One region of the Pseudomonas sp. AC136 genome, then DNA from elsewhere that is predicted to be linked to it. Evidence: predicted binding sites of a transcription regulator. Region 1 holds the regulator's gene; the other holds the start of a gene.
The links. The regulator sigma-54, encoded in region 1, starts transcription at its own class of promoters, with help from an activator protein. The targets are predictions, from matches to a motif close to ANTGGCATNNANNTTGCTNT.

Region 2: glnK (P-II family nitrogen regulator) is a predicted target of sigma-54. The motif match lies at 3,336-3,355, and genes of this name have one in related genera.

What each region holds. Positions count from the first base shown of each region.
Region 1 covers NZ_OZ409865.1:2,184,754-2,193,727, reverse strand. The annotation lists gene yjgA (ribosome biogenesis factor YjgA) at 1-14, opposite strand, end outside; gene pmbA (metalloprotease PmbA) at 112-1,458, shown strand; gene ACZZZU_RS09940 (HPr family phosphocarrier protein) at 1,510-1,782, opposite strand; gene rapZ (RNase adapter RapZ) at 1,817-2,671, opposite strand; gene ptsN (PTS IIA-like nitrogen regulatory protein PtsN) at 2,690-3,154, opposite strand; gene hpf (ribosome hibernation-promoting factor, HPF/YfiA family) at 3,169-3,477, opposite strand; gene ACZZZU_RS09920 (RNA polymerase factor sigma-54) at 3,603-5,114, opposite strand; gene lptB (LPS export ABC transporter ATP-binding protein) at 5,274-5,999, opposite strand; gene lptA (lipopolysaccharide transport periplasmic protein LptA) at 5,999-6,571, opposite strand; gene lptC (LPS export ABC transporter periplasmic protein LptC) at 6,558-7,127, opposite strand; gene ACZZZU_RS09900 (KdsC family phosphatase) at 7,136-7,660, opposite strand; gene ACZZZU_RS09895 (KpsF/GutQ family sugar-phosphate isomerase) at 7,660-8,634, opposite strand; gene ACZZZU_RS09890 (ATP-binding cassette domain-containing protein) at 8,901-8,974, shown strand, end outside.
Region 2 covers NZ_OZ409865.1:3,642,815-3,647,316, reverse strand. The annotation lists gene ACZZZU_RS16160 (HAD family hydrolase) at 1-129, shown strand, start outside; gene sutA (transcriptional regulator SutA) at 383-715, opposite strand; gene ACZZZU_RS16150 (secondary thiamine-phosphate synthase enzyme YjbQ) at 793-1,245, opposite strand; gene ACZZZU_RS16145 (ammonium transporter) at 1,449-2,765, opposite strand; gene glnK (P-II family nitrogen regulator) at 2,802-3,140, opposite strand; gene ACZZZU_RS16135 (accessory factor UbiK family protein) at 3,546-3,806, shown strand; gene ACZZZU_RS16130 (YifB family Mg chelatase-like AAA ATPase) at 3,846-4,502, shown strand, end outside.

The DNA of each region.
Region 1 (8,974 bases):
GAATAGTCAGACATGGGGTCGATCCAGTTGGAAACGCCGCCATGATAACGAGTCGAAGGCCGCTTGTCCGGCCTGGCCAGGTGACTGGTCTCTGAACTGGAGTTGTAGGTTATGAGTGCAGCAGACGTAGTTGGGCCGCAGGCCCTGCCGCAATTGCAGGAGCAAGTGGCGCGGATTATCGCCGAGGCCAAGGCCCAGGGCGCCAGCGCCTGCGAAGTGGCGGTTTCGGTGGAGCAGGGGTTGTCGACCTCGGTGCGCCAGGGCGAGGTGGAAACCGTCGAGTTCAACCGCGACCAGGGCTTTGGCATCACCTTGTATCTCGGCCAACGCAAAGGCTCGGCCAGCACCTCGGCGAGCGGCGATGCGGCCATTCGTGAAACCGTGGCGGCCGCACTGGCCATCGCCAAACATGCCTCTGAGGACGACTGTGCCGGCCTGGCCGACGCCGAGCTGATGGCGCGCGACTTGCCGGACCTCGACCTGTTCCACCCCTGGGACATCACTCCCGAGCAAGCCATCGAGCGCGCCCTGGAATGTGAAGCGGCGGCGTTCGCCACCGATGCCCGCATCAAAAACGCCGACGGCACCAGCCTGAACACTCACCGCGGCTGCCGCGTCTACGGCAACAGCCACGGCTTTGTCGGCGGCTACGCCAGCACGCGGCAGAGCCTGAGCTGCGTGATGATTGCCGAGGCCGACGGCCTGATGCAGCGTGATTATTGGTATGACGTGAGCCGTCGCGGTGAAGATTTGGCTGACGCGGTCAGCATTGGCCGTCGTGCCGCCGAGCGCGCGGTTAGCCGCTTGGGCGCGCGTCCGGTGCCGACGTGCGAAGTGCCGGTGCTGTTTGCCGCCGAGCTGGCCACCGGGCTGTTCGGGCATTTTCTGTCGGCGGTATCCGGCGGCAACCTGTACCGCAAGTCGTCCTTTCTGGAAGGCAGTCTGGGGCAGGTGTTGTTTCCGGAATGGCTGAGCCTTGAAGAGCGTCCGCATATTCGCGGCGCCTTGGGCAGCGCCACGTTTGATGGGGACGGGCTGGCGACCTATGCCAAGTCGTTTGTCGAAAACGGTGAGCTGCGTTCCTACATTCTCGGCACGTATTCAGGGCGCAAATTGGGCATGCCGAGCACGGCCAACTCGGGCGGTGTGCATAACCTGTTCGTCAGCCATGGCGATGAAAATCAGCAAGCGCTGATCAAACGCATGGGGCGCGGCTTGTTGGTCACCGAACTCATGGGCCAAGGGCTGAACATGGTGACCGGCGATTATTCGCGCGGTGCCGGTGGCTACTGGGTGGAGAATGGGGAGATTCAGTTCCCGGTGCAGGAGGTGACCATTGCGGGCAACCTGCGCGACATGTTCAAACAAATCGTCGCGGTGGGTAACGATCTGGAGCTGCGCAGCAACGTGCGCACCGGGTCAGTATTGATCGAGAAAATGACGGTGGCCGGTAGTTGAGGCCGGCCGGCGCACGCCTGTCGTGCGCCGCGCTTGCTTAAGCGCGGGGCGTTATTCGCCTTCGTCGAAGCGGTTGTTGATTAGCTCCACCAAGGCCGCCAGCGCTTCATCGCCTTGCTCGCCATCGGTACTCAGGTGAATGTCGGTGCCTTTGCCGGCGGCCAACATCATGACGGCCATGATGCTCTTACCGTCTACGCAGCTTTCCGGGCTGCGACCAATGCGAATCTGGCAGGGGAAACGTCCCGCAACGCCGACGAATTTGGCCGCGGCGCGTGCGTGCAGGCCGAGCTTGTTGATGATGGTGATTTCACAGGCAGGCATCGCTGCTTAAGTCCTTCTATAGAGTCCCGCGGTTCTAGAGATCGCGGTGACGAACCTGGATATTTTTCAGGGTTTTCTTCAGTTCTTTTCCCAGCCGGTCCGCCAGGTATACCGAGCGATGATGACCGCCTGTGCAGCCGATGGCGACGGTGACGTACGAGCGGTTGCTGGCGGCAATGCGCGGCAGCCATTTGTGCAGGTAGGCGTAAATGTCGTCGTACATTTCCTGTACGTCCGGTTGTTCCTGCAAATAGTCCGACACCACCGAATCCAGGCCCGAATGCTCACGCAGTTCGGGCTTCCAGTACGGGTTGGGCAGGCAGCGCACGTCGAACACCAAGTCGGCATCGACCGGCATACCACGCTTGAAGCCAAACGACTCGACCAAAAACGCAGTGCCCGGCTCCGGCTTGTTCAGCAGGCGCAGCTTGAGGGTGTCACGAAGCTGGTAGAGGTTGAGGTGCGTGGTGTCGACCTTGAGGTCGGCCAGGTCGGTGATCGGGCTCAGTAGTACGCTTTCATCGCGGATGGCTTCAGCCAGCGAGCGCTCGTCGGTGGTCAATGGGTGGCGGCGGCGAGTTTCGGAGAAGCGCTTGAGCAGGGTTTCGTCGTCGGCGTCCAGGTACAGCACATCGCACTGAATGTGGCGGGCACGCACTTCGGCAAGCAGTTCGGGGAAGCGTTTAAGCTGGCTGGGCAGGTTGCGCGCATCGATGGATACGGCCACCAGCGGTTGAACCAGTTCGGTGTGCAGCAGGGAGCGTTCGGCCAATTCGGGCAAGAGCCCGGCGGGCAGGTTATCGATGCAGTAGAAACCGTTGTCTTCAAGCACGTCGAGCGCTGTGCTTTTACCTGAACCGGACCGGCCACTGACGATGATCAAACGCATGCACAGTCACCTGTTCGTCTAGCGGCCGTTTTGTACGTCGACGACGACCTGGTAAAGACTTTCGCTGGTTGAGGCGTGGCGCAATTGGTCACGAACCTCGCTGCGATCAAGCATGCTGGCGATCTGGCGAAGCAATTCCAAGTGCTCATCGGTTGCCGCTTCGGGCACCAGCAGCACAAACAGCAAGTCGACCGGCGCACCGTCAATGGCGTCGAAATCGACAGCGGAATCGAGACGCAGCAGGGCGCTGATGGGAGCCGTGCAGCCCGGCAGGCGGCAATGGGGAATGGCGATGCCATTGCCAAAACCGGTGGAGCCGAGTTTCTCGCGCGCCACCAGGCTTTCGAAAATGTCTTGGCCGTCGAGGTCGGGCAATTCGCGGGCGACCAGGTTGGCGATTTGTTCGAGTACGCGCTTTTTGCTGCCGCCCGGCACGCCCACGAGGGAGCGGCCGGGGGTCAGGATATTTTCAAGTCGAATCATGGGTTGGGGTGGTGTCAGCGAGCTGTGGCGCCTTGCAGGCGACCCAGTTGCTTTTCCTTATGTTTGATAAGTTGGCGGTCGAGTTTGTCGGTGAGTAGATCGATGGCTGCGTACATGTCGTCATGTTCGGCGTTGGCGACCACTTCGCCCCCGGCGATGTGCAAAGTCGCTTCGATTTTCTGCTTGAGCTTCTCGACCTCCATGGTCACTTGCACGTTGGTGATCTTGTCGAAGTGGCGTTCCAATCGACTGAGCTTCTCGTCGATGTAGTCGCGTAGGGCGTCGGTCACATCCAGCTGATGTCCACTGATGTTGACTTGCATACCGCTTTCTCCTTATTGCCGTGTGTAAGAGACAAGCTAACGGGCTTGTCGCCGGAACACTTTGGCCTTGGATCAGTGTAGCCGTCTTGCCAGAGCGAGGTTCGCAGGCGAACCGGGTCAGGCGTTTACATCAGTCGCTTACGTTCACTGGAAGGCGCTATCCCGAGGGATTCGCGGTATTTGGCGACTGTGCGACGGGCTACCTGAATGCCCTGTGCCTCCAGTAAACCAGCGATCTTGCTGTCACTCAACGGCTTTTTCGCATTTTCCGCCGCAACCAGTTTTTTGATGATTGCGCGTATCGCCGTTGACGAGCATTCGCCGCCTTCGGAGGTGCTGACGTGGCTGGAGAAGAAGTACTTCAGCTCGTAAATGCCACGCGGGGTGTGCATGAATTTTTGCGTCGTCACGCGCGAGATCGTTGATTCGTGCATGCCCACTGCTTCGGCGATGTCATGCAGAACCAGCGGTTTCATGGCTTCGTCGCCGTAGTCGAGGAAGCCGCGCTGGTGCTCGACGATCTGGCTGGCCACTTTCATCAGTGTTTCGTTGCGGCTTTGCAGACTTTTGATAAACCAACGCGCCTCTTGCAGCTGATTGCGCATAAAGGTGTTGTCGGCGCTGGAGTCGGCGCGGCGAACGAAGCCGGCGTATTGCGGATTGACCCGCAGCTTGGGCATGGCTTCCTGATTCAGCTCCACCAGCCAGCGATCGTTGTGCTTGCGCACGATCACGTCGGGCACCACGTACTCCGGCTCGCTCGGTTCAATTTGCGAACCCGGGCGCGGGTTAAGGCTTTGAATCAGTTCGATGACCTGACGCAGCTCGTCTTCCTTGAGCTTCATGCGGCGCATCAATTGGCTGTAATCGCGGTTGCCGAGCAGGTCGAGGTAATCGCCGGCCAAGCGCTGCGCTTCGGGCAGCCATGGGGTTTTTGTTGGCAACTGACGCAGTTGCAGCAACAGGCATTCGCGCAGGTCGCGGGCGCCAATGCCGGAGGGTTCGAATTGCTGGATGCGGTGCAGCACGGCTTCGACTTCGTCCAGTTCGATATCCAGTTCCGGATCGAACGCCTCCAGCACTTCTTCGAGGGTTTCTTCCAGGTAGCCCTGGTCGTTGATGCAGTCGATCAGGGTGACGGCAATCAGGCGGTCCTTGTCGGACATCGGCGCCAGGTTGAGCTGCCAGAGCATATGGCTTTGCAAGCTTTCGCCAGCCGAGGTGCGGGTGGTGAAATCCCACTCGTCATCGTCGTTGGAGGGCAGGCTGCTGGCGCTGGTTTGGTAGATGTCTTCCCACGCCGTGTCGACGGGAAGCTCATTGGGAATGCGTTCGCCCCATTCGCCGTCTTCCAGGTTGTCGACGGTAGGTGCCGAGGTTTCCTGGTAGCTGGTGTCTTGGTAGGACTCTTCGTTGTTCGGCGCGGGCGGCGCGCTTTCGGCGCCATCGGCCAGCGGATCGCTGTTATCGAAGTCCTCGCCTTCTTCCTGGCGTTCGAGCATGGGATTGGACTCCAGCGCCTCCTGAATCTCTTGTTGAAGATCCAGCGTGGACAGTTGGAGTAAGCGGATGGCTTGTTGCAGCTGCGGTGTCATCGTCAGCTGCTGGCCCATTTTTAGGACGAGCGATGGTTTCATGGAGGGGGCTTAAGACCTTATTCGCCGGCGCATACGCGCTTCCACAACGAGGGCGCCGAAGCGCCACCAGGAAGCAAATTATATGCCTAAGTCTGAGGCGTTTGCCTAGTCCTCAATCGAAGTCTGTAGTGCGCATCTGATTGCGGCTACAGAATGCTCTTAGAGGCGGAATTCGTGACCCAGGTAAACCTCTTTCACCAACTGGTTGGCGAGGATGGTTTCAGCGTCGCCTTCGGCAATCAATTGGCCGTCGTTGACGATGTACGCGGTCTCGCAGATATCCAGGGTTTCACGCACGTTGTGGTCAGTAATCAGCACGCCAATGCCTTTGGCTTTGAGGTGATGAATGATCTGCTTGATATCGCCGACCGAGATGGGGTCTACGCCTGCGAAGGGTTCATCGAGCAGGATGAATTTCGGCGCAGTGGCCAGGGCACGGGCGATTTCCACACGGCGGCGTTCACCGCCGGACAAGCTCATGCCGAGGTTGTCGCGAATGTGGCTGATGTGAAATTCCTGCAACAGGCTTTCGAGTTCTTTGCGGCGGCTGGCGCTGTCGAGCTCTTTGCGGGTTTCCAGAATGGCCATGATGTTATCGGCCACCGACAGCTTGCGGAAAATCGATGCTTCCTGCGGCAGATAACCAATGCCGGCGCGCGCGCGGCCGTGCATGGGCAGGCTGGTGACGTCCTGCTGATCGATCAGGACGCGGCCCTGATCGGCATTGACCAGGCCGACGATCATGTAGAAACACGTGGTTTTGCCGGCGCCGTTAGGACCTAGCAAGCCAACGATCTGGCCGCTTTCGATCGACAGGCTGACATCACGAACCACCTGGCGGCCTTTGTAGGCTTTGGCCAGGTGTTGGGCTTTGAGAGTCGCCATTACTGCGCCTGTTTGTCGGCTGGTTGAGCGCCAGCGGGTTTGTTCTTGGGCTGAATGACCATGTCGATGCGTGGGCGCGGTGTGGTCACGTTGGTGCCATTGGCGCGGCCGGCGTTGACGATCTGGCGCTGGGTGTCATAGACGATTTTCTCGCCTTCGAAGGTGTTGCCTTCCTGAATCACCTTGGCCTGGTCGATCAGCACGATGCGGTCTTTAGCAGCGAAGTACTGGATGGTCAGGCCGTAGGCCTTGACGATTTGCTTATCTACCGCTGGCTTCTGCTCGTAGTAGGCGGGGGTGCCCACGGCGGTGAACACTTCGATGTCACCCGTGGCGTTTTGCGTGATGGTCACTGTGTGGCCAGTGATCTTCATGCTGCCCTGGGTAATGACGACGTCGCCGCGGTATACGGCTACGCCTTGTTTGTCGTCGAGTTCAGCACTGTCGGCCTGCACACGAATGGGTTGCTCGCGGTCCGTTGGCAATGCCCAGGCGCTGGAGCTGGCAATCGCCGCACCCAGACTCATGAGCAAGGACAGGGTGTGAAGGGAGAATTTATTAACGAACCTCATGCTGGCCTCTTACGTTGGACAGCAGGAGCACCCGGCTGTCTTTCAAATACGCTTTCATTCCGTTAGCCGTGGTCACTCCATTGGCGGCCTCGATTCTAACGGCTTGCTGGGTCTGCGCAAATTCCTTGTCCGGGAACACGGTCATGCGACTGCTGGTAATGATGGTGGGGCGATTTTTTTCGTCGGTGCGGGCGATGCGCACATTGTCGATCAGCTCGACTTCGGTGCCGCCTGGCGCCACTTCGCCACGCTCGCTTTGAACGTGCCATGGCTCGGCGGCGCCGCGATAAAGCAGCAGGTCCGGCTTGGTCACCAGGCTCTTGTCGCTGTCTTTCAAGTGCTCGACTTTATCGCTGGTCATTTCGTAGTGCAGCTTGCCGTCGGCTTGGAATTCGACGCTTTTGGCGTTGATCACATAGAAGTCCACGGCGTTGTCGGTGCTGGCCTGTGGTTTCTGCTCCAGCAAACTTTCCGGGTTCAGATTCCAATAGCCGAGCGCCGCTACCAGCAGCGCCGCGAGGCCAAACGATAAGGTAAGAAGCAGTTTGCGCAGCATGATCGGCTCTATAGATAGGCGGCTTGCGCCGCTTCAAGGTTGCCCTGCGCCTGCAGGATCAGCTCGCAGAATTCCCGCGCCGCGCCTTCGCCGCCGCGGGCGTGGGTGACACCATGGGCATGTTGGCGAACAAAATCATTGGCGTTGGCGACAGCCATGCCCAGGCCAACGCGGCGAATTGCCGGCAGGTCTGGCAAGTCGTCACCCAGGTAGGCGACGTCTTCGTACTGTAGGCCGAGTTCGGCGAGAAGCTCATCGAGCACCACCAGTTTATCTTCGCGACCTTGGTACAAGTGCTGAATGCCTAGGTTCTGTGCACGACGCTCAACCACTGGGGTTGAGCGCCCGGTGATGATGGCCGTACGCACGCCGGAGTTGATCAGCATTTTGATGCCCTGACCGTCCAGCGTACTGAAGGTTTTGAATTCACTGCCGTCGACCAAGAAGTACAGCTTGCCGTCAGTCAGTACGCCGTCGACGTCAAAAACGGCCAGTTTGATGGCCTTGCCGCGTTGCAATAGATCAGCACTCATTACATCACTCCAGCGCGCAGCAGGTCGCCCAGGTTGAAGGCGCCAACTGGGCGGTCTTGTTCGTCGACGACAATCAATGCGCCGATTTTGTGGTCTTCCATGATCTTCAAGGCTTCGGCAGCGAGCATCTCTGGCCGTGCTGTTTTGCCGTGTGCGGTCATCACGTCGTCGATGGTGGCCTGGCGGATATCCAGGTCGCGATCCAGCGTGCGGCGCAAATCGCCGTCGGTGAAAATTCCGGCCAGTGTGCCGTCGGCTTCGAGCACGGCGGTCATGCCCAGGCCCTTGCGGGTCATTTCCATCAACGCATCGCGCAGCAAGGTGCCGCGTTGCACTTTCGGCAGCTGTTCGCCGGTGTGCATGACATTTTCCACTTTCAGCAGAAGACGACGGCCAAGCGCTCCACCCGGGTGGGAAAAGGCGAAATCTTCAGCGGTAAAGCCGCGCGCTTCCAACAAGGCGATGGCCAGGGCATCGCCCAGAACCAGCGAGGCGGTGGTGGAAGAGGTGGGCGCCAGATTCAGTGGGCAGGCTTCCTGCGCCACACGCGCATCGAGGTTGACCTCGGCGGCTTTGGCCAGCGGCGAATCCGGGTTGCCGGTCATGCTGATCAAGGTGATGCCCAGGCGCTTGATCAGCGGCAGCAGCGTCACGATCTCGGCGGTTGAGCCGGAGTTGGATAGAGCCAGCACCACGTCGTCACGGGTAATCATGCCCATGTCGCCATGGCTGGCTTCGGCCGGGTGCACGAAAAATGAGGTGGTGCCGGTGCTCGCGAGGGTCGCGGCGATCTTGTTGCCGATGTGGCCAGACTTGCCCATGCCGACCACAACCACGCGGCCTTTACTGGCAAGAATCAGCTCGCAGGCCTTGACGAAAGCCGCGTCAATACGGGGGAGCAGGCCTTCCACCGCTTCGATTTCAAGGCGCACGGTGCGCAGTGCCGATTGGATCAGGTCGTTGGTCTGGTTCATATCGTAAAGACAGTGGCCGCGGGAAAAGGCCGGGATTATAACGATAAAACCCCGTTCGGCTCATCCTCGAATGTGCGCGCATTGATGCAGCGATCACGGCGTCGCACTTCGCCGGTCACGCGCCGGGTTTGCCGCTGGCGGGTTTTCCACCTTGGGCGCGGCTGGATGCCGGTGATATAGTTGCCGCCCTATCCGGCATGTTCACTCCCGTGGTGTCCCCACCGTGAGACATGGCGTCCGATAGGCGGCTGCACCAAGGAGTTCAGATGAGTGCCGATCACGCCTACGCGGTCGAGCTGAAGGGCGTGTCCTTCATGCGCGGTTCGCGCAGCATTTTCAA
Region 2 (4,502 bases), 1.5 Mb from region 1:
GCGCAGAACGCGGGCATGCGGGCGGTTTGGTTTAATCCGCAGGGGAAGAGCTGGGAAGGTGATGGGCAGCCGGATGCCGAGATTACAGCGTTGGCGCAGTTGCCTGGGGTGTTGGCGCAGTGGGGTTGAGATCGGCGACAAGCCGGCGATCCAATCGCGGCTAAAGCCGCTCCTACAGGACGGGGAAAACGCGGTCTGCCTTTACTCGGTCGAGATCGAGCGAGCTAGAGCGAGGCAAGGCGAATTTTGATTTTGAAGCGCAGTGGGCTGTAGCCCATGAGCATTCAAAATCAAAATTCAACGCAGCATCGCCGACGCGCAGCCGATCGATAAGCCCAACAAAAAGCCCGCCAAAATGGCGGGCTTTTTGTTGGGCTAAACACTAAATAGGGCGGCTGCCGTATTTGCTGTCCGGCTTCTTGGGCGGATCGGCAACCACATTAGGCTCGACCTCCTGCACCTTGCCACCACGGGACAAGAATTCCTGCATGGCGCGTTCCAGCGCATCGCGTTCCTTTTGCTTGGCTTCGATGCTAGGAAGCTCGTCGATGTCGACAGCCGCCTTGGCTTTCTTGCCAGCTTTTACGGGGACATCGCTGTCACTGTCGGTGTCGTCAGCGTCATCCGCCACGCCATCGTCAGCAGCCGCCAGCTCTTCGCCGTCGTCTTCCGCACCGCCTTCCAGTTCGTCTTGTTCCAGATCTTCGTCGCTCATGTTTAACCTCATGACTTGCGAAAAGCAGGTTAGTTATAGCCCAGCAATACACGCTGTCGCGCATTGCCAGAAAAAATTCAAAGAGTCTCGCCCTGCAGGGTCGCAAGCACTCTTCTGGGGCCACCGTGATCACGGTGCTCACCCAGGTAAATCCCTTGCCAGGTGCCTAAGGCCAAACGACCCGCACGTATCGGCAGCGTCACCTGGCACCCCAACAAACTGGCCTTGAAGTGCGCGGGCAAATCGTCCGCGCCTTCGTCGTTGTGTTCGTAAACGTCCTGGTCGTTGATGTCGGCATACGCACTGCCAACTTGAGGGACCAGACGATTGAAGAACCGCTCAAAGTCGCGTCGCACAGCCGGGTCGGCATTCTCGTTAATAGTCAGTGAAGCCGAGGTGTGCAACAGCCACAGATGTAACAGACCCAAGCGGTAGCCAGCCAGTTCAGGCAATTTCGCCGTCACCTCATCGGTCACCAAATGGAAGCCTCGCGGGCGTGCCTGCAAGGTGAATTCGCGTTGTTGCCACATAAGCATCTCCGCTCGTTCGGCGCGCATTCTAGCGTGCTCGTGGAAAAAGCAAAGGGCGCAGGCCAGAGCGTTTGAGTTTATTTAAGCGATCCATCTTTTCAAGCCCGCGGCGCTCGACAATGGTCGTAAATCACGCTAGCGCAAAACGCAAAATGCCCGGCAAAAGCCGGGCATTTTTTCTGCGGGTGTTGCCTGTAAAAAGCTTACAGGTTGTAGCCACGCTCGTTGTGTTGCGCCAAGTCGAGACCCACCGTCTCTTCTTCTTCGCTAACACGCAGACCCATCACCAGGTCCAGCACTTTCAGGATCACAAACGTGACGACCGCGGTGTAGATCACGGTGAAGCCGACGCCTTTGATCTGAGTGATCACTTGCGCGCCGATGTCTTCAACGGTGCCGAAGCCACCCAGTGCAGGTGCTGCGAATACGCCGGTGAGAATTGCGCCGACGATGCCGCCGATACCGTGAACACCAAAGGCATCCAAGGAATCGTCGTAGCCCAGTTTGCGTTTCAGGGTAGTGGCGCAGAAGAAGCAGATCACGCCAGCAGCCAGACCGATTACCAGAGCGCCCATTGGGCCTACGGTACCAGCGGCCGGAGTAATGCCCACCAGACCGGCGACCACACCCGAAGCGATGCCCAGAGCACTTGGCTTACCGTGGGTAATCCACTCGGCGAACATCCAGCCCAGCGCCGCAGCAGCGGTGGCGATCTGGGTAACCAGCATGGCCATGCCGGCGGTGCCGTTGGCAGCAACAGCGGAGCCGGCGTTAAAGCCGAACCAGCCGATCCACAGCATCGCAGCACCTACCAGGGTGTAGCCCAGGTTGTGCGGTGCCATTGGCGTGGTTGGGTAGCCTTTGCGCTTGCCCATCACGATGCAGGCAACCAGACCGGCGATACCGGCGTTGATGTGCACCACGGTGCCGCCAGCGAAGTCCAGTACGCCCCAGTCCCACATCAGACCGCCGTTACCGCTCCACACCATGTGGGCGATTGGCGCGTAAACCAGCGTGAACCACACACCCATGAAGATCAGCATGGCGGAGAACTTCATGCGTTCTGCGAAAGCGCCGACGATCAGAGCAGGAGTAATGATGGCGAAGGTCATTTGGAAGGTGATGAACACAGCTTCCGGGACCGCGTAGGTCAGGCTGGCTGGCGTGACGCCGGCCAGGAAGGCTTTGGACAGCCCGCCTACAAACGAATTGAAGTTAACAACGCCCTGTTCCATGCCAGTGACATCGAACGTCATGCTGTAGCCGTAAACGACCCACAGAATGCTGATCAGGCCGGTGATGGCGAAGCACTGCATCATCACCGAAAGGATGTTCTTGGAGCGAACCATGCCGCCGTAGAACAGCGCGAGGCCCGGGATGGTCATAAACAGCACCAAGGCGGTAGCGGTCAGCATCCACGCCGTGTCGCCGGTATTCAACACAACCTCGTCCGCCATGGCCAAGCCTGGGGTAACGAGGGACAAAAGGGCTCCTAGCCCTGCGAGCTTACGCAGAGTCATATTGTTTTCTCCTGGGGCGTTGGGTTCGGCGGCTTTTTAGATTGCGTCGGTGCCGGTTTCGCCGGTACGGATGCGGATGGCCTGTTCCAGATTGACCACGAAGATCTTGCCGTCACCGATCTTGCCGGTGTTGGCCGCCTTGGTGATGGCTTCGATAACGCGGTCCAGCTGATCATCAGCAATGGCCACGTCGATCTTCACTTTGGGCAAGAAATCGACCACGTATTCGGCGCCGCGATACAACTCGGTATGGCCTTTCTGACGACCGAAGCCTTTGACTTCAGTGACAGTAATGCCCTGCACGCCGATCTCCGATAGCGACTCGCGCACATCGTCCAGCTTGAACGGTTTGATGATGGCAGTTACTAACTTCATGAAACTCTCTCCCGTATTGGTGGACTTGCCCCAGGAAAAACGAACCCGGTTCAAGTCTAAGCGCAGTGTCTGGCTTTGTAACGCATCGAACGTCCTCAGGGAGGGCTCTCGACACAACCAATCGCTCCTGACGAAACGACTCCCCCGCTTCGCCTTACGCAGCCGAACTGCATCGGTGCATGCGTCATAGCCCACTAAGCAGAAAGCTTGCCAGCTCAGGGAAAAGCTTGGAATTCAGCGAGTTATGGGGTCAAAGCTGCGCCGTGACCAAAGCGCCCGGGCGAGTCACGCTCAACAACGGTGCAAGCCTCACTTCGGCTACGCGCCAAAACCGTGCAAAACCCCTCGGCCTGGCGTCCTAATGCTGCGTGTTACACTGCCGGCCGACCAATTTGGAACCTTCTTATGCTGCCGCCTAAAGCCCTACTTGACGCCCTAAGCACCCACGCCTCGCGCTTGTTCAATGGCGAACCCCCCTTGCCGCGCAGCGAGTTCGAAAGCCAATTTAAAGTGCTGCTGCAAAGTGGCTTCAGCAAGCTCGACTTGGTTAGCCGCGAAGAGTTTGACAGTCAGATGGCCGTGCTTGCCCGCACCCGTGCGCGCCTTGAAGCGCTTGAGGCGAAGGTCGCTGAGTTGGAAGAAAAATTAACGCCGCCCAGCGAGTAATCCACTCGGACTGAGCGGCATGTGATCAAGGAGTGATCCATGTCTTTGGCTATCGTCCATAGCCGCGCCCAAGTCGGCGTCCAAGCACCCTCTGTAATCGTCGAAGCGCACTTGGCCAATGGCCTGCCCTCGCTGACCCTGGTGGGCTTGCCTGAAACCGCCGTCAAAGAAAGCAAGGACCGCGTGCGTAGCGCGATTCTGAATTGCGCCTTCGAATTTCCCCAACGTCGTATCACCTTAAACCTCGCTCCAGCCGATTTACCTAAAGACGGCGGCCGCTTCGATTTGGCCATCGCGCTTGGAATACTCGCCGCCAGCGGCCAGGTTCCATTGGCCGCGCTGGAACATATCGAATGCCTCGGGGAGCTGGCGCTCTCAGGCGCCTTACGCCCAGTACAGGGCGTATTGCCGGCAGCGCTTGCGGTGCGTGCCGCGGGGCGCACCTTGGTAGTGCCGCGCTGCAACGCCGAAGAAGCCAGTTTGGCGTCAGGCCTGACGGTGCTGGCTGCCGATCACCTGCTGGAGCTGGCCGCCCACTTCAATGGGCTCGCCCCCATCGCGCCTTATCAGGCAAAGGGACTATTGCGCCAATGCGCGCCCTACCCGGATCTTTGCGAAGTGCAAGGCCAGATCGCCGCAAAACGGGCGCTGCTGGTGGCTGCTGCGGGGTCTCACAATCTGCTGCTAAGCGGTCCA